3 regions of the Shewanella sp. Arc9-LZ genome follow, and region 3 is predicted to be linked to each of the others. Evidence: predicted binding sites of a transcription regulator. Region 3 holds the regulator's gene; each other region holds the start of a gene.
The links. Region 3 encodes LexA, which represses DNA repair genes until DNA is damaged. Its sites were predicted from a motif close to TACTGTATNNNNATACAGTA; they were not measured.
Positions count from the first base shown of each region.

Region 1: a site for LexA is predicted at 4,024-4,043, ahead of dinB (DNA polymerase IV). Genes of this name have one in related genera too.
Region 2: a site for LexA is predicted at 8,082-8,101, ahead of GUY17_RS12315 (EVE domain-containing protein). Genes of this name have one in related genera too.

Region 1 covers NZ_CP048031.1:1,190,978-1,202,019, forward strand. The annotation lists gene nqrE (NADH:ubiquinone reductase (Na(+)-transporting) subunit E) at 1-36, shown strand, start outside; gene nqrF (NADH:ubiquinone reductase (Na(+)-transporting) subunit F) at 83-1,330, shown strand; gene GUY17_RS05170 (FAD:protein FMN transferase) at 1,453-2,466, shown strand; gene nqrM ((Na+)-NQR maturation NqrM) at 2,537-2,761, shown strand; gene bfr (bacterioferritin) at 2,995-3,465, shown strand; gene bfr (bacterioferritin) at 3,478-3,945, shown strand; gene dinB (DNA polymerase IV) at 4,081-5,160, shown strand; gene GUY17_RS05195 (aminoacyl-histidine dipeptidase) at 5,270-6,733, opposite strand; gene GUY17_RS05200 (leucyl aminopeptidase family protein) at 6,916-8,457, shown strand; gene GUY17_RS05205 (NCS2 family permease) at 9,370-10,659, shown strand; gene proB (glutamate 5-kinase) at 10,941-11,042, shown strand, end outside.
Region 2 covers NZ_CP048031.1:2,866,332-2,877,373, forward strand. The annotation lists gene GUY17_RS12270 (lytic murein transglycosylase) at 1-170, opposite strand, end outside; gene GUY17_RS12275 (DUF2750 domain-containing protein) at 656-1,015, shown strand; gene GUY17_RS12280 (hypothetical protein) at 1,080-1,739, shown strand; gene GUY17_RS12285 (chemotaxis protein CheV) at 1,765-2,706, opposite strand; gene GUY17_RS12290 (LON peptidase substrate-binding domain-containing protein) at 3,223-3,813, shown strand; gene GUY17_RS12295 (sigma-70 family RNA polymerase sigma factor) at 3,951-4,613, shown strand; gene GUY17_RS12300 (ChrR family anti-sigma-E factor) at 4,606-5,289, shown strand; gene GUY17_RS21105 (hypothetical protein) at 5,973-6,146, shown strand; gene GUY17_RS12305 (1-aminocyclopropane-1-carboxylate deaminase/D-cysteine desulfhydrase) at 6,389-7,360, opposite strand; gene GUY17_RS12310 (YccF domain-containing protein) at 7,557-7,970, shown strand; gene GUY17_RS12315 (EVE domain-containing protein) at 8,127-8,594, shown strand; gene GUY17_RS12320 (TIGR00266 family protein) at 8,782-9,564, opposite strand; gene GUY17_RS12325 (LysR family transcriptional regulator) at 9,744-10,673, opposite strand; gene GUY17_RS12330 (homogentisate 1,2-dioxygenase) at 10,893-11,042, shown strand, end outside.
Region 3 covers NZ_CP048031.1:291,676-302,717, forward strand. The annotation lists gene GUY17_RS01385 (cytochrome c oxidase assembly protein) at 1-383, opposite strand, end outside; gene ctaD (cytochrome c oxidase subunit I) at 385-1,980, opposite strand; gene coxB (cytochrome c oxidase subunit II) at 1,990-3,576, opposite strand; gene GUY17_RS01400 (cell division inhibitor SulA) at 3,971-4,477, opposite strand; gene lexA (transcriptional repressor LexA) at 4,474-5,088, opposite strand; gene plsB (glycerol-3-phosphate 1-O-acyltransferase PlsB) at 5,353-7,776, shown strand; gene mtr (tryptophan permease) at 7,776-9,032, shown strand; gene GUY17_RS01420 (VOC family protein) at 9,176-9,952, shown strand; gene GUY17_RS01425 (hypothetical protein) at 10,184-10,447, shown strand; gene GUY17_RS01430 (hypothetical protein) at 10,444-10,710, shown strand; gene GUY17_RS01435 (efflux RND transporter permease subunit) at 10,799-11,042, opposite strand, start outside.

The sequences.
Region 1 (11,042 bases), 900 kb from region 3:
CTAGGTTTCATGTCATTCTCAGGTGTTTCTCTTTAAGAGACCTTGAGAAGACGCATTAATTTGAACCTTTAAGGATAAGTGAATGGGTATTCTTGAATCTACTCCGCTAGATGTCTATCTAGGTGTGAGTATGTTTACTGTGATTGTCTTGGTTTTGGTGTTAGTGATTTTATTTGCTAAATCAAAACTAGTGGCAAGCGGTGATATCATGATTGGTATTAACGGCGACGCAGATAAAGCAATTAAAACAGGTGCTGGTGGCAAACTACTTAGTGTTTTAGCTGACAACGGTATCTTTGTATCGAGTGCGTGTGGCGGTGGTGGCTCATGTGGCCAGTGTCGTGTACACATTAAGTCTGGTGGTGGTGATATTCTACCTACTGAGCTTGATCACATTAGTAAAGGCGAAGCACGTCAGGGTTGTCGTTTATCTTGTCAGGTAAATGTAAAAACTGACATGGAAATCGAACTTGATGAAGAAATTTTCGGCATCAAGAAATGGGAATGTGCGGTTCTATCTAACGATAACAAAGCGACGTTCATTAAAGAACTTAAGCTGCAAATTCCTGACGGCGAATCTGTGCCTTTCCGTGCTGGTGGTTATATTCAGATTGAAGCTCCTGCTCATCATGTTAAATATGCTGAGTTTGAAGTGCCTGATAAATACCGTGGCGACTGGGAACACTTTGGTTTCTTCAAGTTAGAGTCAAAAGTAGACGAAGAAACCATTCGTGCCTACTCAATGGCTAACTACCCAGAAGAGTTCGGCATTATTATGTTGAATGTGCGTATTGCTACGCCACCGCCACGTAATTTAACCTTGCCTTGCGGTAAAATGTCTTCGTACATTTGGAGCTTAAAAGCCGGTGATAAAGTGACGATTTCTGGTCCATTTGGTGAGTTTTTTGCTAAAGACACTGAAGCAGAAATGGTATTCATTGGTGGTGGTGCTGGTATGGCTCCAATGCGCTCACACATTTTTGACCAATTAAAACGTCTTAAATCTAAGCGTAAAATGAGCTTCTGGTACGGTGCGCGTTCGCAACGTGAAATGTTCTATGTTGAAGATTTTGACGGCTTAGCGGCTGAAAATGAAAACTTCAAATGGCACGTGGCGTTATCAGATCCGCAAGCTGAAGATAACTGGACTGGTTATACCGGTTTCATTCATAACGTATTGTATGAAAACTACTTACGTGACCATGATGCGCCAGAAGATTGTGAGTTCTACATGTGTGGACCTCCAATGATGAACGCAGCAGTTATTGGTATGCTAAAAGATTTAGGTGTCGAAGACGAAAACATCTTACTAGATGATTTCGGTGGTTAATGAGTTAATCCATAACATCGACATGTAAGTCATGAGATTGCAGCAGTGCAGACAGGGTGGTTAAACACTGGTCTTGCACGCTGCAATTTTTTTTGTTTATTTATTACAAGTGTAAATTTGACATGACTGTAAATTCAATCAAGTTATTGCTATTGCCGGCGTTATTGCTATTGGTGAGTGCTTGCAGTTCACCAGAGCCCATTATTTCATTATCTGGTAGTACGATGGGGACCACTTATCATATTAAAGTAGTCAACAATGACCGCTTGCCAGAACCGCAGTTACTGCAAGCTGAAATTGATATGGCATTGGAAGTGGTAAACGATCAAATGTCGACTTATCGTTCGGACTCAGAACTGTCTAAGTTCAATCAATTACAAGTTCAACAAAGCGTTAAAGTATCCGCTGATACCATTAAGGTTATCGAAGAAGGTATGCGTCTTTATCAAGAGACTGATGGGGCGTTAGATATCACCTTAGGACCAGTAGTTAATTTGTGGGGCTTTGGTCCCGATAAACGACCTACAACCATCCCGACGCAAGCTCAAATCGATAACGCTAAAGCTAAAATGGGCATCAAGGAACTGTCGATAAAAGGCTTAACATTAACTAAGCATAATGCAGACCTGTATGTTGATTTATCTTCAATAGCAAAAGGTTTTGGTGTCGATAAAATTGCCGCGCTATTAGACAAATATCATGTGTCTGGTTATTTAGTCGAAATAGGTGGTGAGCTTAATGTTAAAGGTACTAAAGCCGATAAAACTCCATGGCGAGTGGCTGTTGAGCAACCTACGAGTGAAGGACAAGCCGTTCAGCAAGTGATTGAACCCGGCACCATGTCATTAGCAACATCGGGTGATTACCGTAACTTTTATCAAGAGAATGGCGAACGTTTTTCACATTTAATCGATCCTCGTAACGGTTATCCTATTAAGCATCAACTTGCCTCTGCAACCGTGTTACACTCTAGTTGTATGACCGCAGATGGATATGCCACCGCTATGATGGTGTTAGGTACTGAGGCTTCATTGGCACTTGCTAAAGAGAAAAATTTAGCAATAATGTTGATTGAGAAGCAAGAACAGGGTTATCAGGTCTATTACAGCGATGCGTTTAAATCGTATGTTAAGTAGGTTCTTTATTTTAAACTGATTGATTAAAAAAGTATTATACCCTTATCTGAATGAGTAATTGGAGTTTGTAATGAGTACATTTATAGCAGCATTTGTAGTGTTATTATTGTTCTTTTTGTTAATGTCTATCGGCTATATCGTAAAGAAGAAAGCGGTAGAAGGTAGTTGTGGTGGTTTAGGTGTTTTAGGAATTGAAAAAGCGTGTGACTGTGATGATCCATGTGACAAACGTAAACGCCGTATGGAAAAAGAGCAAGCTCGCAATGAGTTGCTAAATCAAAATCGAATTATTTAACACCGTTAATTGCCTAAAGCTTAAGTTAATAAACTGATGCTTTGTAAAGAGCCTTCATTTTGAAGGCTTTTTTTATGTTTATGTATTGCTAACGAGTTACAAAGCTTAGTTATAATGATAATGGTTATCAATTGTAAGTGTGTGAAAATAAAGGAAAATTTGCAATTGCCCCTATAGTGTTTTATCCTGTTTGTAATTGATCGAGATCACATTATTTATCGAGGGACATTACTATGAAAGGTCATCCTAAAGTCATCAGCCAACTCAATCGTGTACTTACCTGTGAGCTGACCGCCATTAACCAATACTTTTTACATGCTCGCATGTTTAAGCATTGGGGATTGGAAAAGCTTAATGAGAAAGAGTATAAAAAATCGATTGAAGACATGAAGCATGCTGACAAGCTGATTGAACGTGTATTGTTTCTTGAAGGTTTACCTAACCTACAACAGTTAGATAAATTGCGCATTGGTGAACATGCTGAAGAAATGCTTAGCTGTGATCTAACTGCAATTACGGAACAAATTGCCATTTTGCGTGAAGCCATTAAGGTATGCGAAACTCAGCAAGATTATGTTAGCCGCGATTTATTTGAAGATTTACTCGAAGACGAAGAAGAACATCTAGATTGGATTGAGTCGCAGCAAGAGCTAATCAATCAAACCGGTATTCAAAATTATCTTCAATCACAAATTAACGACTAATAGGAAATTATCATGAAAGGCCATCCAGAAGTCATCGACGCTTTAAATAGTTTATTAACCGGCGAATTGTCTGCCATGGATCAATATTTTGTCCATGCTCACATGTATGAAGACTGGGGGTTCAATGAACTGTATACCCGTATTCTGCATGAGTCAGACGACGAGAAGTTGCATGCAGCTAAATTAGTTCAACGCATTTTGTTTTTAGAAGGCACTCCAGATGTTGGCAGCCGTGAAGCGCTGAATATTGGTAAAGATGTGCAAGAAATGCTGAGAAATGATCTTGCATACGAATATCATGTAGCTGATCATTTGCGTAAAGTTATCGCGCTATGTGAAGAAAAAGCTGATTACCAAAGCCGTGAAATTTTAGAAGTGTTATTAGATGACACTGAATCTGACCACATGTACTGGTTAGAAAAGCAACTCGGTCTAATCGAACGTATTGGTTTACAAAACTATTTACAGACCAAAATGTAATGTCTTAATTGCTATGTTACATGTTAATAAAGCCCAACTGCGTTTGGGCTTTTTTGTATCCTTAAGAGAATGATTGAATACTGTTTATATGTACAGTATCATAGTTTTAATTGAGATAATGATGATGGTTATAGAATGCGTAAAATCATTCACATCGATATGGATTGTTATTTTGCTGCGGTAGAAATGCGTGATTTTCCTGAGTTAAGAGGAAAGCCCATTGCTGTTGGCGGTAGAAGTGATCGCCGTGGTGTGATAAGTACTTGCAGTTATGAAGCCCGCAAATTTGGGGTGCGAAGTGCTATGTCCAGTTATCATGCGTTGCAGTTATGTCCGCAGTTGATTTTAGTGCCTGGACGCATGGAGGTGTATAAATCTGTGTCACTCCAAATACGTGAGATTTTTCATCGATACACTGATCTTGTCGAACCATTGTCTTTAGACGAAGCTTATCTTGATGTCACAGATTGCGATGCTCATCAAGGCAGTGCGACATTAATTGCCAAAGCGATACGTGATGACATTTATGAGGTCACTGGATTAACGGCTTCAGCAGGTATTGCACCCATTAAGTTTTTAGCCAAAATTGCATCCGATTTAAATAAGCCTAATGGACAATATGTTATCACCCCAAATCAAATTGCTGATTTTGTAAAAGACCTACCTCTGAGTAAAATTCCTGGCGTCGGTAAAGTCACTTCAAAAAAGTTAGCCGATATTGGCTTAACCACTTGTTATGACGTGCAACAATACCCTAAAGTGCAATTAATTGAGGCCTTTGGTAAGTTTGGCCATGTGTTGTCTGAGCGTGCACAAGGTATCGATTCAAGGCAAATTAGCCCGCACCGAGTGCGTAAGTCAGTAGGGGTTGAAACCACGTTAGCTAAAGACATTTTTACGTTAGAGCAATGTCATCAAGTATTACCACAGCTTATTCAAGAGCTGAGTGCTCGGGTTCATCGGAGTGCGAAAGATAGACAGATCCATAAGCAGGTTGTGAAACTGAAATTTAATGATTTTAAGCAGACCACCATCGAGCATCGCAGTGATGAGATTTCAATTAACCTGTTTCATGAATTATTGCTGCAAGCATTACAACGAAGCCAAGGGCGAGGGATTCGGTTACTCGGTGTGAGCGTTGGCCTAGCGGATGTGACGTTGGTTTCTTCCGAGAATAGTGCCGCTCAAATTACTCAACTCGATTTACAATTTTAGGCGCCCATTTTATAACGGAAATCATAGAGAGCAAAAAGGCGACATTGCTGTCGCCTTTGATTTATAGCTTATCCGCCAATTATAATCTTGGCCATAATCACTTGATTGATTACGCCTCTTTAGCAGGAATACGCTCTAATACAGCAAGCAGTAATTCCCAATATTGACCAACAGTGGTGATGTTAACCATTTCATCTGGGCTGTGCGGATAGCGAATCGTCGGCCCAATCGATACCATGTCCATATGTGGATAAGGTTCTTTAAATAAACCACATTCAAGACCCGCATGAATAACCATCACAGTAGGATCTTTTTTATAAATATCGTTATAGGTGTCACGCACAATTGCCATAACAGATGAGCTAGTGTCTGGTTTCCAACCTGGATAAGCACCGCTTAAATCAATGCTAGCACCCGATAGATTTGATAGTGCGGTTAGCATACCGGTGACTTCTTCACGCCCCGAATCGATTAATGAACGAATAAGGCATAATATTTCTACGCTTTCATCTTCAGTACTGATCACGCCTATATTTAGTGATGTTTCAGTCACACCCTCCACTTCATCACTCATGCGCATTACGCCGTTAGGGCAAGCATGTAATAAGTCGATTAAGGTATTTTGCGCTTCTTCGCCCATGACTTTTGTTGGTGCATCAATAGCGGCCAATGTGAGTAACATCGATGGGTCAGCTACGGCTAACTCTTCACGCACTAACGCTTGGAATGACTCAATAGCTTGTTTTAATGCTTCAACATTTTCAGCTGGCAACATCAATTGAACGTTAGCTTCACGTGGAATCGCATTACGCAGCGAACCACCACTAAAGCTGACCAGCTCTAGGGCTAATTCGTCACTGTATTTAAACAAAAATCGCGCTAATAACTTGTTAGCGTTACCACGACCAAGATGAATATTGACACCAGAATGGCCGCCTTTTAAACCCGACATAGTCAGTGAAAAGCTGGCGTTGCTTTGTTCTGGTGCTTGCCAAGACATTGGTATACTTATCTGTGCATCAACACCGCCGGCGCAACCCATGTAGATTTCACCTTCTTGCTCTGAATCAGTATTAATTAAAATTTCAGCATCAAGGTAACCGGCTTCTAAACCAAAGGCGCCAGTCATGCCGGCTTCTTCATCAATGGTGAGCAGCACTTCGAGTGGCCCGTGCTTAATGTCTTTACTGCCTAAAACGGCCAGCGCCGAAGACATACCAATACCGTTATCTGAACCTAAGGTTGTGCCTTTGGCTTTAACCCAATCACCGTCTACATAGGCTTCTATCGGATCGGTTTCAAAGTTATGTACTTTGTCGGCATTTTTTTGCGGCACCATATCAATGTGCGCTTGTAACACCACTATTTTGCAGTTTTCCATTCCTGCAGTAGCAGGCTTACGGATGATTAAATTACCCACTTTGTCTTCAACAACCGCAAGGCCTTGAGCTTTTGCCCATTGTTGAATATGTTGTGATAACGCATGTTCATGTTTTGATGGATGTGGAATAGCACAAATTTGTTCAAACCATTGCCATAGAGGCTGAGGATATAATTGAGTTAATGCAGTCACGAAACGCCCTCTAAGATGAAATCAAGTCGATATACGACACAAAATATTACTGCCATTATTTTAACATATTCTGCGCAGTTACTTGATATTGCGATAGCGATTTGCCAAGGTTTAGTCCACAAATCTGTAAATAATTATGAACCCACTAATTTATCTATATTCCTAAAGAGTAAGGATCTTGTATGACCCAAGTGAATAAAGCGGTTACCGCGTACCAAGTGCCAATTATTGATGTCTCAAGTGATGAGGCTATTTTTGAAGGCGAAGGTTGGGACGCTGTTGTTGTGATAGCGACGAGTTTAGCTGAGATCAAACAAGATGAAGTGAGTTTGCTTGCTGCACACGCTAGTCAAATAGATTTCCGTGTCGGTAAAAGTGCCACGCTCCTTTTTGCGCCAGGGTTAGCCGGTGGTCGTTTGATTATCTCCCCAGTGACAGATAGCGACAATCAGTATAGCGATGTCAGGATTTTTGCCAAAGCCGCTCGAGAAGGTATTGCCATTGCTAAAGCCGCAGGTGCCACTAAACCTTTACTTGTTGTTCCAAGGGTAACTGACAATCGCTTTGCCAATGCAGAACAAGTTGCCGCACTGGCGTGTGGACAAGAGCTTTGGCAACCGTTAGAGGCGCGAGAAGCAAAGTCTTTGCAACCGAGTTTAGAGGCTATTGGATTATTGAATACCGCCGCGCACAATAGGTTAATTAATGCGGCAGAATCTGGACGAGTATTGGCGCGCGATCTTTGTGGTACAGAACCTGAGCGTATGTCGGCTATTGGGTTTGCACAATATTGTGTTGATGCTTTTGCTGATAGCGGTTTGGCTGTATCTGTGGTTGATCAAGTCGAGCAGTTAAAAGCGCAATACCCATTACTCAGTGCGGTGGGCAGAAGCTCTTTTGATGTTGCACGTCATCATCCTCGAGTGGTAAAGCTTGAATATGTTGGTGAAGGCCCTATTACAAAAACCTTATTCTTTGCTGGCAAAGGTGTTGTTTACGACACAGGCGGCGCTGATATTAAAGTTGCAGGTTCTATGGCTGGTATGAGCCGTGATAAAGGTGGCGCGGCAGCAGTTGCCGGTTTAATGAAAGCACTATCAATACTGAAACCTAAAGGTATTAAAGTCATTGCTGAACTCGGATTAGTAAGAAACAGTATTGGCAGTGATGCATTTGTCACCGATGAGATCATTACTAGCCACGCAGGTGTGCGAGTCCGTATTGGTAATACTGATGCAGAAGGTCGCTTAGTATTGGCTGACTTATTATCGCATTTGCGAATACAGGCTCAAACCGCAGTGAATCCACAATTATTTTCGGTGGCGACGTTAACCGGTCATGTTGTGCGAGCCTACGGTGGTTACCCTGCATTAGTTGAAAATAGCGCGGCTAAAAAACAAGGGGTTGCAGCAACACTCGCTGAAGTGGGTCAGTTATGGGGTGAACCATTTGAGGTTTCACGATTACGTCCAGAAGACTTTGATAAAGTTGCCGATAAAAATGGCGCTGCAGATGTGGTGTCATCGAATAATGGTCCGTCTTCAATTACGGCTCGTGGGCATCAATATCCTGCCGCTTTCTTGATAAAAGCCTCTGGATTAGCTCAAACAGAGCTGGCATTTACCCATATTGATATTGCAGGTAGTGCGGTGGAGGGCGATCCTCTGTATGGAAAGCCAACTGCAAGCCCTTTGGTTGCTTTATTACAGTTTTCAAGGTTGTAGTCATATCATATCTAATTATTTGTTTTATAATGATTTTATTTGTAGTTTACATGTTGATAACAATAGTTATACATAGTTTTAATACGAAGTAATTGTAATTAAATCACTTTTAATGATGTTTTTGTGAATTAAAGCAAATAATACTTGTAATTAAATTACAGTTTTGTATAATTCACTTCGTCGACAAGCAATGTGTTTGTCGACTCTAGTTAATCCAGGATGGATATAACCTCCAAGGATCTGAGTGACAAGTTGTCTCAATGGATTTGAGAAATGTACGTTCCAGGGAACCGAGCCAAGCTTTACTAGGTTTATACAACTTTACTTTAATCAGGAGCATGACTATGTCTTATACAGGTAACAGCAAATTTTATTGGCAGAACACTTGGTTTGCCGACGTAACAGTTTTACGTGGCGGTATATTCGCCATGAAACGTTAAGAATTGACCCTCTTTACGTAGTTTTAATATCCATCAACCTTTTGTTCGTCTCGTTTGACGGTTTTAGACAGGGTGGTAAATTAATTAATTTATCGCCACATCACGTTAAGTGGTGCTAGCTTTCCTTTCCCCATATGGGATGCTTGTAACATGTCTGCCTACTCTATTGAGTAGGCTTTTTTTTGTCTTAAATTCAGCTAGCTTTTAGTTAGATTCAAGCTAATTGGTTAGTAGCTAATTGGTTAGTCGCTAATTGATTAGTGCGCTATATAAAAAACTGAAATCTTTCAACAAAAAGGCTATTGATAGCTATCAAGGTCGTAAGTATTTATAATTCCCCGCAATAAAGTAAGCCCTCTGTAATGATGTCGACTCAGCGAGTATGGTCAGTAGCACAAGGCTTACCGCATCCTCATCTGTAGCAATTTAACCATTAATCCAATGTTAACCTTTGCCCAAGGAACCCCGTTCCATGTTAGAAAAACTATTTAAACTTAAACAGAACAACACCAGTCTTAAGCAAGAGGCTGTGGCCGGTCTGACTACTTTTTTAACGATGGCCTACATCATTTTTGTTAACCCTATGATGCTTGCTGATGCAGGGATGGATCATGGTGCAGTATTTGTTGCCACATGTTTAGCTGCTGCCATCGGTTGCTTAGTTATGGGGTTATTAGCTAATTACCCGATTGCATTGGCTCCGGGTATGGGACTGAATGCTTTTTTTACTTACACCGTTGTTGGTGAAATGGGTTACAGCTGGGAAACAGCACTTGGCGCGGTCTTTATGTCAGGAGTGTGCTTCTTAATTTTATCCTTAGTTAGGATCCGCGAGTGGATAGTCAACAGTATTCCAATGTCGTTACGTTTTGGTATCGCAGCTGGTATTGGATTATTTTTAGCCTTAATTGGCTTAAAAAATGCCGGTATTGTAGTGGCTAGCCCTGCAACATTAGTGACTATGGGCGATATCACCTCATTTCCTGCATTGATGGCTGCGTTAGGTTTCTTCTTAATTATTGCTATGGTTCAACGTGGCTTAAAGGGTGCTGTTATTTTCAGTATCCTAATTGTGACCGTTCTGGGAATGATATTTGGCGATGTGCAATACCAAGGCTTAATTTCAATGCCACCGTCTATTGCACCGACATTTATGAAGATGGACTTGTCTAGTGTATTAGAAGTGAGCATGTTATCGGTGGTTTTTGCCTTCTTGTTTGTCGATTTATTTGATACATCAGGTACCTTAGTCGCTGTTGCTCAACGTGGCGGACTGCTTGATGAAAAAGGCCGTTTACCTCGAGTAAAACGTGCCTTAACCGCAGACAGCGTCGCCACGATCACTGGTGCTGCATTGGGTACATCAACTACCACTAGCTATATTGAAAGTATCGCAGGGGTGAGTGCAGGTGGTCGCACAGGTTTAACTGCCGTTGTAGTTGGATTACTGTTTTTAGCGGCGTTATTTGTGTCGCCATTAGCGGGTATGGTGCCAGCGTATGCCACAACTGGAACCTTGTTTTATGTTGCTATTTTAATGATGTCTGGCCTAGTCAATGTTGATTGGGAAGACTTAACTGAAGCCGCTCCTGTTGTCGTGACTTGCTTATTAATGCCGTTAACCTTTTCTATTGCCAATGCTATTGGGCTTGGGTTTATTTCTTATGCTGCGATCAAATTGATGACAGGGCGTTTTAAAGATTTAAATCCAGGTATTTTAGTGGTGGCCGCATTGTTTATTGCCAAGTTTATTTACGGTTAATTAGCTGTCCATGAGTACAGTGAGTTAATAAATTGGCTAAAGCCAATATAAAAAAGGGCTATTAGCCCTTTTTTTGTTTTTCTAATAAGGCGCCAATAACTACCCTATTGCAGCTCAATGCAACTGAGCTAGCAGAATTAAGGACTGTTTGATAACTATTTATTAACCTGAAAATGGTTAATCTAGACAAATATTCCAGTATTAGCGGCTTTCACTATGAATTATCGAGTGAATTGGGTATAAAAATGAACTGAATATTTTTTGTAAGCTGAGTAATACAAATGGGTTATCGCCGCGTAGTAGTTAAGTTAGGCACCAGCGTGCTGACATCGGGCAGTAAAAAGCTTGATAAAGCACATATGGTTGAATTAGCCAGGCAAATG
Region 2 (11,042 bases), 2.3 Mb from region 3:
TTTGCTTTTTGCTGTAAATTAATCACACAGGTAGCAAAATCGGGATGCTCTTGAACTGGAGTAACATCAACAACAGGATCGGGTGATGCCGACACAGCACAGGCACTCAATAAGGTGCTAGATACAAACATTGAAGCAATAAACACAGAAAAACGTCTTTTATGAGCCATGAACAACACTTATTTTACAAAAATGAATATTGAATATCGTGACGCATCGGCTTTCAGTAAACAAGACCTGTTAACATTAAACCCTGTTTATTTATGCCAAATTCAAGTGAAAAATAACAACACCGATGACAAGTGATTAATAATGAAGCCGTCACTCAAAACCACAGACACTCGTCTTAATCGCTGCACTTGATTTGAGTCATACAAACAGCTTGATAAATAAGCGGGTCAATAACGCCAAGACTATCGATTGATTTAAATGACCCAACGAACGACAGCGAATACAGTTACAACATTGACGCATTTAATCGTGTTAGTTTCTAATAAGAGACTAAATGCCCGATTTGCGTCTAGATTCTGGGGCAATTTAGTTTCTAAATGACCACCAAGGATCCTCATAAACAAAATTGTCATTAATTAAGCCTTTTCCTTATTCATTGAGTCCGTATAATGATGTTAATTCTCACTCATTTAAGCGATTTATCATGACAGAACAAACAGCAGCACTAACAGGCTTTATCGAAAGCGTAAAACAACATCAAGTCTTATGGGGCTTACAAGATGAAACAGGTGAAGGTTGGGTTGTATGTGACTCATCAGAATTTGAAGAAACTGATGTTATGCCACTTTGGTCAAGTGAAGCTGCTGCAAAAAGCCATTGCACTGATGAGTGGGCAGACTACAACCCAGTGACTATTACACTGACTGAGTTTTTAGAATACTGGGTAAGTGATTTAAATGATGACGGTGTATTAATAGGTGTTGATTGGGAAGCTGAACAAGAATGCCTAGAAATTGACCCTATCGTATTGGCTAAAGAATTAGTTGATTTTGAAAAAGAATAATCATTAATTGATTTGATCTTACTACCCAAGCTGTTCAGCCATTGAACAGCTTTTTGATATTATTATGCCCATGCCTACACTGATTGATATTCCTTTTGACAAACGCCACACCTGTTGGTTTTGCAACGAACCCAGTAATCATATTTTTGATTACTATAGAATGACTCACACCCCCCACCCCTCTCTAGCCATTCCTGCTTGTAAAGAATGCCATATGTTAGCCAAGAAAAATCTGCTGACCTCTATTTGGGATTGTCGAGATGCGGTTAAAGATAATTTAATGCATCTATATAGCAAAGACTTGGCGATTGGCATTAATTGGACTGAGCAAGAACTCGAAGAATCAGATTTTGATTGTATGATTTTTGGTGGATTTAAAAAAAGTGCCTGGATGATGTATCAAATAACCCAAAGTCGCATGAATGCACGGGGCTGGCCATTAAGTCTGGACGGGGTTTTACTTGAAGGCGAAATAGCGGGTGACAGTAGTCAATATCATACCGGTTTCGAATTTGACGATATAATGTTTACCTCTTTAACAAAAGCCATTAGCCACTATAGCAAGACCTTATCTTTAGACAGTGGTTTTTTACAACAACTGGTGACTTTACTTGGTAAAGCTCAATTTGGCCATGCAGTCAAAATAGCGAGACTCAATATTGGTATTACCCCAGGGCATCAACGTCGTATTCTTGACGAGTTAATCGAAGATATGGATCAATAAAACCACGTAATCATTCAATTGTGGCCTAACTAAGAATACTCCGTAAACGATCTTGAACAACGCTGACTAATAAGTCGGGCTGGAATTTAGAGATAAACTCATTACAGCCGACTTTTTTCACCATCGCTTGGTTAAAGCTACCGCTTAAAGAAGTATTGAGGGTAATAAAGAGTGCCGCCATTCGAGGATCGTTACGCACCTCAAAGGTCAACTTATAACCATCCATTTCGGGCATTTCGGCATCAGTAATCATCATTAGCAATTCATCGGCAACCTGTCTGCCTTCATCAGCCCACGATTGTAATAATCGCAAAGCTTGTAATCCATCTGACGCCTCAATAATCTCTATACCAAGTTGATTGAGAGTGTCCCTTACTTGTTTACGCGCCGTTGACGAATCATCCACAATTAATATCTTACGACCAGGCATGTAAGAAACGAGCGCTTCATCTAACACACCGTCAGATAACTTCACATCGTAATCAATAATCTCAGCTAATACCTTCTCAACATCAATAATAGACACTAATCGTAAGTGTCCTTGGTCTTCAATTTTCGTTATTGCGGTTAAGTAATTATGTCCGCCAGTGGTTTTGGGCGGCGGCATAATATCACTCCAGGTCATGTTAACGATATTCTCGACTTTACCGACTAAAAAAGCCTGCACACTGCGGTTATACTCGGTAATAATCAAGTTACAATCGTCATTCACTGGCATCGGCGAGAAACCAATCGCTTGTCGTAAATTAATCACTGGGATCGACATCCCTCTAATGTTGGCTACTCCATAAACATTATGATTACTGCCGGGTAACTTATGTAAGGGTGGCAACTTAACCACTTCTTTGATTTTAAATACATTAATGGCAAACAACTGGGTTGAGTTAATGCGAAACAACAACAATTCTAAACGGTTTTCGCCAACTAACTTAGTTCTTTGATCTACCGTATCGAGCACTTTTCTCATGAACAGGTTCCACCTAAAAACATACAAGCAACATCAAAAATGCGTCATCATTAACAAGGGTAATTATACTTAAAAAATATCATTAAACAGTGTTGAATCAGGATTTATGCCGCAAAAATAAAAAATATATATAAACAAGATCAAAAAACACCCCTAATACGTAAAATGTTTAATTCGAAACTCGAATTATTTCATCTCATAAACGTCCTACTAAAGTTAACACCAATAAAAAGACTCCTGAAACCGCGGCATCAATTCACCCTCGGTTTTGCTTTGTTAAGTCTGTCGGCTGTTATCCTAATAGATAAGCCTGTTACTGTTGTAAAACCATTTAACTCAATTAATACTTAAGACGTTCATATGAATAGCCCGTCTTGATAATGTATTTGAGCATAACTTTTCACACATAACACAATATAATTTGGCATGTTTAAACCACAGATCAAGGTGATCATTAACCTGTTTGTGTACGTACAACAGTGTAGATTATTCGTTAAAAGTCATTCAGGGGCCGTTATGATCATCCCATTATTCCCATTACCGATTTGCTTGTTACCTCAAGGATATACCCAGTTACGTATTTTTGAACCTAGATATAAACGCTTAGTATCAGAATCGCTAAAAAGTGGTGTTGGTTTTGGCTTATGTATGTTGGCTGATGATAAAAAAACCATATTACCCATGGGCACATTAACCCAGATTATCGACTTTGAAACTCTTGAAGATGGCTTATTAGGTATTAGTGTGCAAGGGCAAAAAACGTTCATTATTAACAAAATAAGTGTTGATAGTGACGGTTTAAAGCGCGCCGATGTCAGCTTAATTGATTCTTGGCCGTGCGATATCATTGAACGACAAACTGAACAGAGCCACGATCACACTGATGAGCGTAAAAAAGATAAAGCACTTAGCAATACGTTAAAGCAAATTTTACAGCAATACCCACAGCATCTTGCCCACTATTCTGAAGAAAACTTTAATGATATTGCGTGGGTTTGTCAGCGATGGCTTGAAATTATCCCATTGAGTTCCAAAGAAAAATATCAGTGTATCAATAGCCATGATCATCAATTAGCTAAATCATTCTTAGCCGACATAATAAAATAATACAGAACTGTGATCCGAACCCAATAATGCCACGTATAAGATAATGATACTGCAGCTTGTTTGAGCTCAGGATAGCCACAGCATAATGACGTAATCTCTTATGCTCAATGAGTTATTTATTGGATGCGGGTGAAATAATGGAAAATGTTCAATCACAAAGCACACAAAGTCGTTATGATAAGGGGCATCTTGCACAAAGATCCCTAATTAAACTAAGCGGTGCTATGAAATCAAACGAACCCAATCCAATGGCTGATGAGCTTGCGTCATTAATGATGCAGGTGGCTAATGATCGATGCAAAGCATCTTTTGCAAAACTTTTTTCGCATTTTGGCCCAAAAATTAACTCTTTTGGTGTTCAGCGCTTAAGCCAACAGGGCTTAGCCATGGATTTAGTTCAAGAGACAATGACTCGAGTATGGACAAAAGCCCATCTTTACAATGCAGACAAAGCAGCGGTAAGTACTTGGGTATTTACCATCATGCGTAATCAATGTTTTGACATGCTCCGTAAAGTACAACATAACCGTGAAGATTCTTTCGGTGATGATATTTGGCCTTTATTTGAGTCTGATGAAGCTGAAAACAACGACGATGATTTTTTATTATCGGCAACTTTATTGCTGCATGTAGAAGAATTACCTCCTCTACAACGCCAAGTAGTACAAGGTATTTATATGCAAGAGCTTACTCAACAAGAGTTAGCAGACAAACTTAACATTCCAATTGGAACGGTTAAATCACGACTCAGACTTGGCTTGGAAAAATTAAAAAGCTTTATGGAGAAACACTATGATTAATTACCACCCAGACCAGCATTTGCTGTCTCTCCATGCTAAAGGCGAGTTGCCGCTATCGATGTCGATTGCTATCTCCGCTCATGCTGAATTGTGTCCTCATTGCCAGCAACAACTTGACCAGGTGACAATTGCGTTGTCTGAGCAACAGTTTGAGTCGGCCGTAAAAACTCAGTCGGTAGACACTAATAATAATCAATTAGACGCACTACTCGAGCAGCTATTAAATTCAACCTTAGATACTTTAGAGGTTGAACAAGCTAGTACAGTTGATCCGATTGAAGACAATAGCGTTAGTATTAAAGGTCAGCATTATCCGCTGCCTAAGGTATTTCGTAAGCAAATTAATGCTTCTTGGCAGGGTATTGGTAAAGTCAGCCGTTTGAGACTCGATACCGGAGAGCCACAAGCAAGAGCAAGCTTGTTGCATATCGCAGCCAATGGTGAAATTCCTGAACATACACACAAAGGTGCAGAGCTAACATTACTGCTCGCAGGTGAGTTCAGCGACTGTTACAACACCTACAAGCCTGGTGATTTTATGCTGCTTGATAAAGAGCACCAACATTCACCAAAAACACTTGAAGGTTGTTTGTGCTATACCATTGTCGATGCCCCGTTATACTTCACTAAAGGGTTCAGCAAACTATTAAACCCAATTGGCGATTTACTTTACTAACCATTACGTTAGTTTCTTAAAATGTTAACGAATAACGTTTGTGTATCGACAACTTGGCCGCTATTTATCATTAAGTTGTACCAGCAATAAGGGATGATGAGTGAATTTTCGTCATCCCTTTTAACACTATCGACATCCGAGCAAGGTGAGAATTGTCGATAATTAGTCACTAATTGCTATTTTTTAATCGAAAACTGCATTAATTTGATTAAAAATTGAAAAAGACTATTGCCATATGCAAACACTCAGTATATTATCCACACAGATTTAGTTTTCTTGTTAATTTTGGTTACCTACCTGTAAGTCTGCTCAACTTCACTTCGTAAATAAACCCAAGACAAGCTTCTGTACATCGTTTTTGATTTCAATTGATTTCTGTTGATATGATAATTTAAATTATATTCACGTCATCTTGTTGTCATAAAACTATGTTTAACTTACAAAGTTAAGTACTAAATATGTATTAATTTTTTTATGGCTATATGTCATGTGACAACATCAATGTTGCAAGCATAAAATAGACCTTAATCAACTATTTACATATCAACACTTGATTAGTGAGTAAAGGATAGGTTAAGTTAAATCTCGAAACATTAATCTTTTGCAACACTAAAAAATGCCAAGGATATTTTATTGAACAATTTTCTCACCTAATGGTGAATATATAAGAAGGAGTGTGACCTATGTCATACAACATGAATGGACACGAAATTTCAGTTAGCTTTCCGGTTAACTCTATCTCGTCAAACAAGAATTCAATTGCTTTTACCGACAGCCTAGGTAAAAACAAAAAAACCTTTTCAAAACGTATTGAAGCATTAAACTTCATGAAATGGTTAATCTCTGCCAATAAGTAATACCCCCTAACGCTTTGCGTTAATCATTTGCTCTGTTATTTAATAAACTCATTTCTCGGTATTCTCCTCTCACTTACCGATGTTTATTAAAACAGGGCAAAATGAATAACTCACTCGCATCATTTTAAGTTATTCTTCAGTTTTAAACTCCAATCGAACTTTTTAAACCCAAATCTACCACTTAGAAATAATCGGCTTAATATCAACAACTTACAACAAGAAACCATACATTCATCCTGTAATCAAACCGAGTGCGAAAATTTTCGTTGGTATCTTGGCAACATTGTTTTATTTCCCAAAACTCCCCCCTGATGTATATAGAGAATATCGGTTGCATTGGCAGTTTTACTATTCAAATAATGTTGTAACACTAGAAATCCAACCGGGTCGTACAATAATTCAAATTCAATTCCCGACTGGCATACTGTATTCCACATATCAAAACAACGTCGTGATAGTTTGCCAAAATGATATTTATGACCATCATTAATAATTGTAGGAAAATAAACCTCATCGACTAATTGTGAGAATTGTTGACGTAAATATTCATCCCCTCCCACGGTACTGCAAGTTAACACCTCAATGGTAAAAACTTTCGTTAATGATAAATGAGCCAATTGTTGAGTAAGTTGTTTATTTAAATAAGCCGCAGTGGTCCCCGTACCTGAGGGTAAAAATACCTTTAGCTTATTTTTTTGTTGATCTTGCGCCCATTGAATAATTTCACAGGCAAGTTGTGTTATCCCGGTTTCGGCATACTCACAACGCCCACCTTCAGGAATAAAAAGTAATTGTTTTTTATCTGCGTAGCTTGGATTCGATGAAACAATATATTGCATAGCATCGTCTAAATGCATACTTTGAAGATTTTCAACATCGGTCAAATGACTAACATCAATAATATTGGCGCCATTTTGTATCGCAGCGGCATAATTGCCTTGAGGATGTTGTAATAAAAACTCGCTGATATGGCTTACATAGTAATCAAATTTCCACCCTTGCCGCTTAGCCAATACTGACATGGAATATAATGAGTTGGCTTGGGCCGAACCCGATGCCACTAGTTGGGTAATATGTGAATAATCATGATGCAAAAAATGATAAAATTTACGTGCTTTATTACCACTAAAATCAGCATGTAATAAATCATCTCGTTTAATGTAGATGCTGCGGCCAGCAAAGTTCATCGTTTGCACTGGGCTTATCGAAAACATGAATTGTCTCAATCAACTGTAATATGAGCATTTTAACTAAAAAATGATAAATCTCATCGATTCATTTGCGTGAATCCTCGCACTGTTCTATTTATACAATACCACAGCAACACTTAATTCTTAATAATCAACAAATTGAAAACATGGCATGGAAATGGCTTTATATTGAGAATATTGACTATTGATGGGAATGAAAATGTCTCTTTTACGCTTAATCTTTAATATTGCTTGGTTTTTAATGGGTGGTTTTGTTATGGGACTAGCTTGGTGGTTTGTTGGAGTACTGTGCTTTATCAGTATCATTGGCATCCCATTTGGTCGTGCTTGTTTTGTTATTGGCGAACTGGCTTTCTGGCCATTTGGACAAGAGACCGTTAACCGGAAACACATTTCAGGCCAAGAAGATATTGGCACTGGCACGTTAGGTTTGGTGGGTAATGTAATATGGTTTTTATGCTTTGGTATTTGGCTCGCGATTGGTCATCTAGTCCATGCTCTGGCTTGTTTTGTAACGATTATAGGTATTCCGTTCGCGTTACAACATCTTAAGTTGGCCTTATTAAGTTTAACCCCTATCGGTCAAACCGTTATTGCCAAACCGACTTATTAACATTCGTTAATAACCGCTGAATGACCACTGTTGTAAAAAGCCGATAGCATAATGCTGTCGGCTTTTTATTTGCCTAATCGTATCAGCAACGTGTACATTGCCATTCTTAAGCACTGAAAGGTTATTCAGTCACTTTAAAGACAATAATGGGATCACATGAACTATTGGTTAATGAAGTCTGAACCAGACGACTTTAGTATTGATAATCTACAGATGAGTAAGCAGCAAACTGTTGCTTGGCAAGGTATTCGTAACTATCAAGCACGTAATTATATTCGCGATCAAATTACAATTGGCGATGTAGTGTTGTTTTACCACTCTAGTTGTAAAGTTCCTGCCATTGTGGGTTTAGCAAAAATTAGCAGTGAAGCTCAAATTGATAGCAGTGCTTTTGATAACCGTTCACCGTATTTTGATGCAAAATCTAACGCTAATGCGCCTCGATGGTGGCAAGTCGATATTCAATTTATGGCCAAATTTTCTAAGCCTGTGAGCTTGAAGCAATTGAAAGCCGATCCCGCGCTGCAAGATATGGTATTAGTGGCTAAAGGTGCCCGCCTGAGTATTCAGCCCGTCACACAGTTGCAATACCAACACATTATGCAACTAACAACCTTAGAATAATAACGTTAGATTGATGACCTTGCATCGGTAACCTTGAATTAAAACAGACCAGCTTGTCAGCCGACCAGTAAACATCTTCTTTAAATCAGCCTCCTAAAGACAGCTCAGACTACGTAAACACTATTAGCTATAAATAGTCTGAGCTCAAATACTAACGGCACAGTGATAAGATCACGCAATGCCCATACTAGTTAATCATTCGCCCTATTCCGCCAAGTACAGAACCTTCACCTTGGTCTTTGCCACCACTTGATGGTGCATGAGCAATAATTCTGTCAGCCATACGAGAAAACGGTAAGCTTTGTAACCACACAGTCCCATGGCCTTTTAAGGTTGCAAGGAACAAACCTTCACCACCAAATACCATCGACTTTAATGAGCCTGCACGCTGTATGTCATAATCAATCCCGGGAGTGAATCCAACTAAACAACCTGTATCGACTCGCAATGTCTCACCGTGTAATTCTTTTTTAATCAGTGTCCCACCAGCATGCACAAACGCCATGCCATCACCTTTAAGGCTTTGTAGAATAAATCCTTCACCACCAAAGAAACCGGTGCCTAATCGCTTATTAAACTTCATGCTTACTTGCGTGCCTAAGGCTGCCGCTAAAAAGCTGTCTTTTTGGCAGATAAGTTCGCCTTGATGGTGAGCTAAGTCTATCGCCAAAATAGTGCCAGGAAATGGCGCAGCAAATGCCACTTTTCGTTTTTGTTGACCTTCATTAGTAAAGTGGGTCATAAAAATACCCTCACCCGAAATGGCGTGTTTACCTGCACCAAGTAGCTTGCCAAAAAAACCGGATTCTGGTTCAGAGCCATCACCCATTCTGGCCTCAAACATAATGTCTTCTTCGAGGTAAGTCATCGCACCCGCTTCAGCAATAACAGACTCATTTGGGTCTAATTCAACTTCAACCAGCTGCATACTAGAACCTATAATTTCATAATCTACTTCATGACTTTTCATGCTCATTTTCATTCCTTAAAAATTTATTTAATGTTTGCAGTTGCCCAATTCAGTATTAAGGCATTATTCCTTATGGATGATTTAAGGTAACAAAATGATCATCCATTTAACATGACAACATTTCAATAAAATATCCGCGTTCTGTTGCCACTGCATTTGTTTACCAATTGTGTCCATCGTTAACCTAAACCCGCACCGCTTAATCCTGATTGTTGGTGTAATTGATATTGAGCAAATTCTTGCAAAATAAGCTCGGTAAATAACTGCCCAGCTCGCCCAAGCGGACGTTCAAGTGTAGAGACTAATTGCGGTGTAAAACTAAACCGATTACCACCAATAAAATCAATCTCGATCAGTTGCCCTTGATGTAATTCTTCAGCAATTAAAAAATCCGGCATCCAACCAAAACCCAGACCTTTTAGCAAAGCATTTTTTTTCATGATAAAGCCTGACAAATAAAAGACTTTATCGCCGCCAAATTGCATTTCATCGCGGTCACGTTTACCAGGAGATGAATCTTCGATGGTTAACTCAACATGTTGTTGCAATTCAGGCAAACTAATGTCTTTAAGCTGACTTAATGGATGTTGTGATGACGCGACAAGCACGCTGGTAATAGCAGGTAGCGGTTTAGGATGATAAGAGGGGCCAGTACGATAATCCTTAACCAGCATTAAGTCGGCCTGGTCGCGCTCAAAGCGATGCTGTACCCCGCCTAAAAACTCCATATTAAGCTGCACTTTAGTCGGTATGTTGTGTTCTGACATGCGCTTAAGCGCGGTCATGATCGGTTCCATCGGTAAAGCACCGTCTATTACTAACTCAAGTTTGGGCTCCCAACCCTGACTAAAGCGACTGGCAAGATGTTCAATATTGGCTAAATGCTGTAACAGCCGTTGCCCTTCGGCCAAAATAACCTTACCTTCGGGTGTTAATTCCGCTCGATAATGATCTCGATTAAATAATGTCACGCCGAGATGTTGCTCTAGTTTTTTAATCTGATAGCTTACTGCCGATTGTGCCTTGTGTAATCGCTCTGAAGCTTTTGCAAAACTTCCTTCTTCAACAAGTACCTGCAGTACATTAAAGGCATCGATATCTATTCGCATAAGATTTCCACTGTCCCGTTATCCATACACAAATGTAAAGTTAACATAACAATCTAAAAAATAGATTGTGTTGAGTTATTTATTATTCTTTTTTTTGTTGATCTTTACCACTAAATTGTAAGTTAGATCACATATTGGTTTGCCCAATGCGATTAGGCCATAACAACAAATAACATAAACGCCACGACACTCGCAGTCGATTCACCTTAGGACAATCAGATGCCATTCTATGTTAAACAAGGTCAGATCCCGACCAAACGTCACATTGCCTTCGAAAAAGACAATGGCGAGTTGTACCGTGAAGAATTATTTTCAACCCATGGCTTTTCGAATATCTACTCCAATAAATATCATCACAATATGCCAACC
Region 3 (11,042 bases):
TTATTGAAGTATGCAGCCCCTTGCCCTGGCGATACCGAAGGGATTGCTTGGCCTACAGTGTCACGTGTCGATAGGTTTTTAACCAAAAATTGTGCATGAGTGAGCTCCCCAGGATGTACGCTTATTTGGTTAACTTTAGGGCTAAATTCCCATGGCATACCTGATTGAACTTGAGTCACAAATTCAATGGTTACGGTCCGGTTTTTATCAACCACCACCGCTTCATAACTACTGGCGCTATTTTGGGGTTTGCCATTAATCCCCAATGTATCGCAGAGCACGTCATAAAGCGGTACCAGCGCAAAACCAAACCCAAACATACCAATTGACCCGGCAATCAGGATGATTAATAGCTTACGATTTGATTTTGTTGGCTGTGTCATCTCATTTAATCTCCGGTGGAGTGGTAAACGAGTGATATGGCGCAGGGCTGGCAATCGACCATTCCAAGCCTTCGGCTGCTTCCCAAGGATTATCTCCAGCGGGTTTGCCACCCTTGATACATTTGAGAACTACAACAAGGAAAATTAGCTGAGATAAACCAAATGCAAAGCCACCAATCGACACAATTTGATTCACATCGGCAAACTGTACCGCGTAGTCGGGGACCCGGCGCGGCATACCCGCTAAGCCTAGAAAGTGCATTGGGAAAAACAACACGTTGACGGATATTACCGAACACCAAAAGTGCCACTTACCTAAAGTTTCGTTATACATATGGCCGGTCCATTTAGGCAGCCAATAGTAAGCCGCCGCCATAATGGAGAATATCGCCCCAGTCACCAGTACATAATGGAAGTGAGCCACGACAAAGTAAGTGTCGTGGTATTGGAAATCAGCAGGGGTAATTGCCAGCATCAAGCCCGAAAAGCCACCAATAGTAAACAGGATGATAAATGCCACTGCAAACAGCATTGGAGTTTCAAATGTCATTGAACCGCGCCACATAGTGGCGACCCAATTAAACACTTTCACCCCGGTTGGAATGGCAATCAACATGGTGCAATACATGAAAAACAATTCGGCAAAAACAGGCATACCAGTAGTAAACATGTGATGTGCCCATACCAAAAATGACAGAATGGCAATACTGGCAGTGGCGTAAACCATCGAGGAGTAACCAAACAGCTTTTTACGGCTAAAGGTTGGTACTATCGCGGAGATAATACCGAAGGACGGTAAAATCATGATGTAAACTTCGGGATGGCCAAAGAACCAGAAAATATGCTGGAACATCACCGGATCGCCACCACCTGCAGCATCAAAAAAGCTAGTACCAAAAAACTTATCGGTTAATACCATGGTGACCGCACCTGCGAGCACCGGCATTACTGCAATCAGTAAAAATGCGGTAATGAGCCAAGTCCACACAAACAAAGGTAACTTCATCCAGGTCATGCCAGGAGCTCGCAAGTTTACAATGGTTACAATGACGTTAATTGCGCCCATTATCGAACTTATTCCCATTATGTGAATGGAGAAAACAAATAGGGCGGTACTGTCAGGACTATAGGTGGTTGAGAGCGGAGCATAGAATGTCCAGCCAAAGTTAGGGCCGCCGCCTTCCATAAAGAGTGAACCTAATAAAATGGTAAAGGCGAAGGGTAAAATCCAAAAACTCCAGTTGTTCATTCGCGGTAGTGCCATATCTGGGGCACCAATCATCATTGGAATTAACCAGTTTGCTAACCCGGTAAAAGCGGGCATCACCGCCCCAAACACCATGATGAGGCCATGAACTGTGGTCATCTGATTAAAAAAGTTAGGTTCTACTAGCTGTAATCCAGGCTGAAATAATTCAGCTCGAATCACCATTGCCATCGCACCGCCAGTAAGAAACATAATGAAACTAAACCATAAATACAGCGAGCCGATATCTTTATGGTTAGTGGTGAGTAGCCAGCGCATTAGCCCCTTCGGAGCGCCGTGATGATGATCATCATGAGCGGTAGCCAGTGTATCGTGCGTTGTTGTGCTCATTGTTTTCCCCTACTGTCCATGGCTAGCGACATCGGCAGGTTGCACCGCTTCGCCAGAATTATTGCCCCACGCATTGCGCTCATAAGTAATCACAGCCGCCATCTTTTGCGGGCTAAGTTGACTACTAAATGCCTGCATTGCGGTACCTGGTTTTCCGTGCATAACGATATCGATATGTCCGCTAACCGGTCCAGTAACAACAGGGCTGCCAATAAGTGAAGGGAAAGCGCCTGGTAAACCAGCGCCAGTGGCTTGGTGACATGCAGCACATGTCGTAGCATAAACCTGCTCACCTTCAGCAATTAATTGCTCCAAGGTTAACGTGGGCAGATCCTCTGGTACAACAGCTTCTGCTACGGCTTCGACAGCTTGATTGGCTTTGTCGGTAACCGCATCGGTAATGTCAGTTGTCGTTGCTGCAATAGTATTTGCTGCATCGGTTACTGCTTTACTTGGTTCGGTGCTTGCCTCGTTACTGCCTAAAAAGTTTCCTATATCAGCAGCTTGAACAACATCACCGCTATTATTGCCCCACGCATTACGCTCAAAGGTAATTACTGCGGCAATTTCTAGGGCGCTAAGTTGCTTTGCAAAGGCTTGCATTGCAGTACCTGGTTTACCGTTTAAGACGATATTCAGGTGATCGTTAACAGGGCCTTTTATGATAGGGCTGCCAATTAATGATGGGAATACACCAGGAAGACCCGCACCATTGGGTTGATGACAAGCGGCGCACCTAGCAATATAGATTTGCTCACCTTGTGAGGTTAGCTCCTCAAGAGACAAGGTTTTAGACATTGATGCCGCAGCGGCTGTAGCTGCATTGCTTGCTAGTTTTTTTTGCTCTACTAACCAATTATCAAAATCGGCCTCCGATAATGCTTGCACCACAATCGGCATGAAACCATGGTCTTTACCGCATAGCTCGGCACATTGGCCGCGATACGTTCCAGGCTTATCAATACGAGTCCAGGCTTCGTTGATAAAGCCTGGATTGGCATCTTTTTTAACGGCAAACGCGGGCACCCACCATGAATGGATAACATCATCAGATGTCATCAAGAAGCGCACTTTTTGGTTAATGGGCAGTACTAATGGCTTATCGACTTCAAGGAGGTAATGCTCGCCTTTGGCCTCACTGCCATCAATTTGTGCTCTGGGAGTGGATAATGTGCTGTAAAATTCGATGTCTTTATCAAAATAGCTGTAATGCCACTTCCACTGCGACCCGGTAATTTTTATGGTGAGATCAGCATCACTGGGATCTTCCATAGCAATCAAGGTTTTGGTGGCTGGAATAGCCATGCCGATTAAGATGATGAAAGGGATGACGGTCCAAGCAATTTCCACTTTGGTACTTTCGTGAAAATTGGCCGCGACAGCGCCTTTTGATTTGCGGTGATAAATCATTGAGTAAATCATGATCCCAAACACCACTAACCCAATTGCACAACAGATGTAAAGAATCGTCATGTGGAGGTCATAAACCTTGCCACTGATATCTGTCACGCCTTGAGTCATGTTGAGGGGCATTTCTGATGCCCCAAGCGGAAGTGCTACAAACACCACCAGTAAACAATACAACCATTGCTTCACAAGACTACTCCTCTGCTAATTGCAAATAGCAACTACAAAGAAGAGTCACACAGTAATTCTCTGCTCTATGCAAACTCTTCGGTTCCCGAAAAAAGTTTGATGACCTCAAAGTACTTTGGTGGCTGTAAACAGACGGTCTACGGTTTTATTGTTAGCTGTGCACCACGCTTGTACCTACTACTGAACTTATCAATTTTGATTTGGCTCATTTGTCTGAAAGTAATCTTGATTACTGCCATTCACGTCCAATTAAAGATAAAAATGTTTCATCCTTGTTAACCACATTACTTGTAGATTAAACATTGATCAAGATCACTTTGTTGGCTAATAGGCTGAAAAAAGATGAAAAAAAACCCTGAATTCAATACAGGGCTTGGTAATGAAGGGTTCGTGCTTAGTGAAATGAGCAAAAATTACTTGTTCCATTTGTTAAAGTAGGGCTAACAAGTTGATGTTTGTGAGGTAAGTGAGCATTCACATCTTCAATTACCACCCCTAATGCACGTGCACTTTTGGCGACAATTTCTAAACGGCGACTATCGCGAGCATCAAGTGAGCTTGTCCAAGTTACTACTGCGCTCGATGTACCGCTAGTGAGCGCTTTCTCCATGGCCCATAATGTTTCGACTTCATCTTTGGTGTGCACCAGTAAAATGCGATCCATTCTTACACCAGCACTTGCCAGCATATGTTTATAGCCAATATGGGGCGGACTAATTAACACAATCCATCTGCCTTGCTGGCTCAATATCGCTAACTTGCTGCACAATTGGCTCAGTTCAGCCTCACCTTGAGTGACAGTTTGTAATGTTTGAATGGTTTGGGTGCCATGCAGTTCTGTTTCAGTTAAATCTACCCATAAGCCCGGGTGGCGTGGCGCGATGCCCATTAGTTTGTTCATAACCAATCTCCATTACGGATAACGCCAACGGCAAGCCCTTCGATGGTTAGGCTTTGGCAACTTAAATCTACTTTTATTGGATTGTAATCTTCATTTTCGGCATGCAGATAAATCACATTACCTTTTTGTTCAAATCGTTTTACGGTGACGTCATCATCAACACGTGCCACAACAACCTGGCCATTACGTGCTTGCTGCATTTTATGTACAGCGAGTAAGTCGCCTTCTAAAATGCCGATGTTTTTCATGCTGTCACCACGCACTCGCAATAAAAAATCTGCGGCGGGCTTAAACATGTTTGGATCGACTTGATAGTATTGCTCTACATGCTCTTGAGCCAAAATTGGTTCACCAGCAGCAACCTGCCCAATGAGTGGCAGACCGGTTTCAACCTGTTCTTCATGAGGTAAACGAATGCCTCTTGAAGTACCAGGCATGATCTCGATAAAGCCTTTTTTGGCTAATGCTTTTAAATGCTCTTCGGCGGCATTAGCACTTTTAAAGCCAAGACGATTCGCAATTTCAGCACGAGTGGGTGGCATACCTGTTTCGGCGATATTGTTTTTAATTAAGTCTAAAATTTCTGCTTGGCGCGGCGTTAACGGTCTCATGATGATTCCTGTCTTTTTATACAGTGACTGTCATTATATACAGTGTTTGTGTTCGCGCAAGTATTAACCAACTATTTTTTGTATTTTGTTGATTAAGTATCACTCAACAATATGTTTTAATTAACTATTACTAATGTTCTGTCTTATGTTATTTCTGATAGTGAGAGCTTAAACGTAAAGATAGATCGGTCTGATAGTGTAAGCAGGGTGGTTTCTGGTATCCTATACGACAATATTACAGTGGCTTATGTTGCGAAAATAACCATGTCAAAACCAGATTCAATATTTTTACGAGCATTAAGATGGATTCAAAAGTGGATGGTACAGACCATTGTGGTCCCTCACGATCCTTTTGATGACCTCAATATAGATCCAACTAAACCTTTGGTTTATTTAATGAAAACGGAATCTATTAGCGATATTGCCGCGTTGAGCGAAATCACCGAGGGCTTTGGTCTGCCCAGTCCTTATGAGCCATTACAGCTTGATGGCTTAACCGTGCCTCGTGTGGTCTGTTTAGAGGGCCGCAAGCCACTATTTGGTAAACGTGAAAGTGGTGACAAATTCCTTAATTATTTTACCAGTTTATTGTCACTTCATAGTGAGAGCCCTGAATTAGATATACAGTTGGTTCCTGTTTGCCTTTATTGGGGACGTACCCCAGGTAAAGAAGAAGACAGCATGAAAGCTGCTGTATTTGAACGTGAAAACCCTACGTGGTTACGTAAATGGTTAATGATTTTATTTTTAGGACGCCATAATTTCGTCCAGTTTTCTAATGCATTATCGCTTCGTCATATGGCCGATGAACATGGTACTGATAAAAGAATTGCTCACAAATTAACCCGAGTCGCCCGTGTGCATTTCCGCCGTCAACGCAAAGTGATGACGGGGCCACAATTACCGAATCGACAAGCGTTGTTTGCCTCTTTATTAAAATCAGAATCTATCAAAAAAGCCATTGAAGAAGAGTCTGCAAATAAGAAAGTAACAGTCGAGAAAGCACGTGAAACCGCCATTGAATACCTTGATGAAATTGCCGCCGACTATTCTGATAGTTTGGTGCGTATTGCCGAACGTTTCCTGACTTGGTTATGGAACAAATTATACAGTGGCATCAATATCAAAGGTGCCGAGCAAGTAAGACAGTTACATCATGATGGCCATGAAATTGTTTACGTTCCTTGCCATCGTAGCCATATGGATTACTTGCTACTGTCGTATATTTTGTATTATCAGGGCATGGTTCCGCCGCACATTGCTGCCGGTATTAACCTTAATTTTTGGCCAGCAGGGCCGATGTTCCGCCGTGGTGGGGCATTCTTTATCCGTCGTAGTTTTAATGGTAATAAACTTTATACCGCAGTATTTCGTGAATATTTAGATCAGTTATTTGCTAAGGGTTATGCGGTCGAGTATTTCACTGAAGGAGGTCGTTCGCGTACAGGACGTTTGCTAGCGCCTAAAACCGGTATGTTGGCTATGACAATTAACAGTGTGCTACGTGGGATAGAGCGCCCAGTAACCTTAGTACCCGTGTATTTAGGTTATGACCATGTGATGGAAGTGGCGACGTACCACAAAGAATTAAGCGGTAAGAAAAAGAAAAAAGAATCTGTATGGCAGGTATTTGGTGCTATTCGTAAGTTAGGCAATTTTGGCCAAGGTTATGTGAATTTTGGTGAGCCGATTAATTTACAACAGTTCTTAAATCAGCAGGCGCCAGAGTGGCGTGATGAGCTAGCTAAAGATCCTGACCAAAAACCATCTTGGTTTACGCCCTCAGTTAATTTGTTAGCTAACCGCGTAATGACTAATATTAATGGAGCGGCCGCAGCCAGTTCAGTAACATTGACTAGTTTAGTGTTATTAGCGTCAGAGCAAAATGCGTTAGAAAGAAGCCAGTTAGAACGTCAGCTTGATTTGTATTTAGCCTTACTTAAAACAGTGCCTTATACCGATTATACCTCTGTGGCCGAAGGTAATGGCAAGTCAATTATTGATCACTGTCTGTCGTTAAATAAGTTTGTTAGTACCAAAGACCTTATTGGTGAAATTATTTCAGTTGATGAAAAAATTGCCATCACCATGAGTTATTACCGTAATAATATTATTCATTTGATGGCGTTGCCGTCATTAATTGCCAGTTGTTTAGTGCATTATGACGTGTGCGATCGCCAGCGAATTCATGGCATTGTAATGGACTTTTATCCATTACTTAAAGCTGAGCTATTTATGAGCATTGATGATGTGCCTCAACATGTGGATAGCATTTTAGATTTCATGGTTGAACAAGGTTTACTGACCGGTAGCGATCAGTTTGAGATAACGCCTCGTCATATTACCCAAGTGTTACTGCTTGCTGAAACTATCAGTGAAACGTTGCAACGTTATGCGATTATCTTCAATTTACTCGCAATAAAACCTGATCTTGAGCGCTCAGAACTGGAACGCGATAGCCATTTGTTAGCCCAACGATTAGGCGCGCTGCATGGCATTACCGCACCAGAATTTTATGACAAAAAATTATATAATACCCTGAGTGTGAAACTGAAAGAATTGGGTTATTTATGCAGCGACGAACATCGTGCTGAAGTGATCAGAATTCGTGATAACGCTAATAAATTACTCAGCTCTTTAGTAAGACAAACCATTGTTGATAGTGTGGAAGCGGAGCACGGACAATAATGGCTAATCATATGAATGCTGCCAAGCATCGTACCAGCGGTAAATCTGTATTGGGTGGGGCGATGATTATTGCCGGAACCACTGTGGGTGCGGGCATGTTTTCGTTACCCGTTGTTGGTGCTGGAATGTGGTTTGGCTATTCTATCGCGATGTTGCTCGGCGTTTGGTTTTGCATGCTAATGTCGGGTTTATTGTTATTAGAAGCCAATTTGCATTTTGAACCAGGCGACAGTTTTGACACCTTAACTCGGGTGACTCTTGGGCAGTTCTGGCGGGTGATTAACGGCGTTTCGATTGCGTTTGTGTTATATATTTTAACCTATGCTTACATAAGTGGTGGTGGTTCGATTGTGAATCACAGTCTGTCAGCATTGGGCGTGAGCCTACCCCAGAGTGTGGCCGGATTGGTGTTTGCGGTAGTCTTGGCTTTGGTGGTATTTATTAGTACTAAAGCGGTCGACCGTATCACCACAATCATGCTTGGTGGCATGGTGATTACTTTCTTTTTGGCTATCGGTAACTTACTAATCGACATTGATACCATAAAGCTAGTATCGCCTGATGGTGAATCGCGTTACCTGCCTTATTTACTTGCCGCTATCCCTTTTGGATTGGCCAGTTTTGGTTATCACGGTAATGTGCCAAGTTTAGTCAAATATTATGGTAAAGATGCCAAAACCATCGTTAAGGCGATTATTACCGGAACCACTATCGCATTGGTGATTTATATATGTTGGTTAGTGGCAACGATGGGTAATATTCAACGAAGCCAGTTTGCCGATATTATTGCTCAAGGTGGCAATATAGGTGTGTTAGTGGGTGCGTTGTCTGGGGTTATTGCCAGCCAATGGCTGGATAACATGTTAACCCTATTTGCTAATCTTGCCGTCGCCTCATCATTTTTAGGTGTGACACTAGGCTTGTTCGATTACCTTGCTGATTTATTTGGGTTTGACGACTCGCGCTCAGGACGAATTAAAACGGCAACGGTCACGTTTGTACCGCCAACAATCCTTGGTTTGTTATTTCCGAATGGATTTATTTTAGCGATTGGTTTTGCTGCGCTAGCTGCCACTATTTGGGCTGTTATTGTACCAGCGTTATTAGCCTATAAAGTAAGACAACAATATCCTGACTCAAAGGGATTTAAAGTCCCTGGTGGAACCCCGTTAATTGCTATTGTGGTGTTGTTTGGGGTTATCACTGCTACATGTCATTTGCTGGCCATGGCCGATATATTGCCGGTGTTTAAATAGACGCAAAAATTCCGGTGAAACAACTTTTAGCCTAAAAGCCTTCGTTTGAAGGCTTTTTGCTTTTCTGCTGATATCGACTTAACTTATGAGACAAGTTTTATGTTGGCCATATCAAGGCAACTATTTTATAGAGGATTAAGATAATGCAGGTACAACAGTATCAACAAGGACAGCCTTGCTGGATTGAATTAGCAACTCATGATTGGGCGGCAGGTAAAGCATTTTATCAGGCGCTATTTGGCTGGGGAGCAGATGATATGCCTATGCCAGAAGGGCATTATACTATGCTGCAAATCGACGGTGATGACATTGCGGCAATGTACCCAATGCCAGCAGAAATGGAAGCCTTACCGACTCATTGGACAATTTATTTTGCGGTCGATGATGTTGATGCTACCTCTAAGGTTGTGACTCAAGCTGGAGGTGAGATTATTGCTGGGCCACATTCTGTTGGAGATGCTGGCCGTATGGCGCTATGCACAGATCCAGAAGGCTGTCGATTTGCATTATGGCAAGGCCAAGACCATATTGGCATTAAGCGATCGCAAGAATCAAATACCCTATGTTGGGTTGAGCTTGCTTGTCGTGATACCGCTGCGGCGAAACAGTTTTATAGCCAAGTATTAGGTTACCAAACTCAGCTTAATGATGTGGCTGATTTTGAATACACCGAATGGTATGCGGATGAACAAGCCATTGGCGGAATGATGGAAATGACTGCAGAATGGGGTGATACTCTTGCCCACTGGATGAGTTACTTTGCCGTTGATGACTGTGATGTATCAGTGACTAAAGCACAAACCTTGGGAGCTACTGTTTGTGTGCCAGCAACCAATATTCCTAACGTAGGCCGTTTTTCAGTACTCAATGATCCACAAGGTGGGGTTTTTTCAATTATTGCGTTATTTGCTGCGGAATAAATAAATTTGAAAATTATATTTTTACATAATGAATGTTGATTATTTATATTCGTGTGTTGCCGATTAAAGCTAGAGTATCATTTAATGTAGAGTGCCGATTTAAGATAGAAGGGCGATTGAACCTTGATTATTAAGTGATGTCATATTGAGTTGTTGGAAAAATGTTACTGTTAGTAGAGTGTTACTATTAGTTGTTGGTAAGAGTTAGTGTATTTAAACAAGGATGAGTGAATGACACAGGAAAACACCCAAATCACATTAGCCAGTATTCATCGCAGTATGTTGTTAGTGGCACTGATCGATTTTCCTGGCACGATATTATTTGGTCTTGGGCTCTACGGTATCCTTGTAGGGTTTGACCAAGATTTCTTGCCTATGTTAGCCAACCCTTTGATCATTATTATTATGTTGATTATCGGTGCGATTATTATGCTATGGGGGATTATCCGCATGATGCTGCTTGCGCGTCAAAAACAAGGAATATTACAACAATGAAAAAACGGATAATCCAATTAAGCTTGTTATCTAGCTTAGTGATACTTACGGGATGCCGTGGTACCGATATCATCAATATTGGTAATAATATTGGCAATGCAGATGACAATAAAAATGACACAGATTACATGATACTGAATGTCCCTAGGGCAATTTTAGCCAGCGATCCATGCAAATATGGGCATCCTGACGATATTGCGGCTTGCCGTAAAAAGAAACAAGATGAAGCCGACCAACTTAATGAATCACTTAAGCGTAAATAACATTGTGATTAGCATATAAAAATCCCAAGCGATTAATCGTTTGGGATTTTTTATTTATAGAGATAAAAAGTAAATAAATTTAAGTGAATTATTGCTTGGGCAACTTGCGGCCGTATATGAGTAAGTAAATTGCTGGGATAACAAATAGCGACAGTAGCGGCGCCGTGACCATACCGCCGACCATTGGTGCAGCAATTTTTTGCATCACTTCATTACCCGTACCGCTGCCCCACATGATCGGCAGTAAACCAAAAAATATGGTAGCGACGGTCATGGCTTTAGGGCGAATTCGCATCACTGCCCCTTCCACTAATGCAGCCGTTAAATCCGCT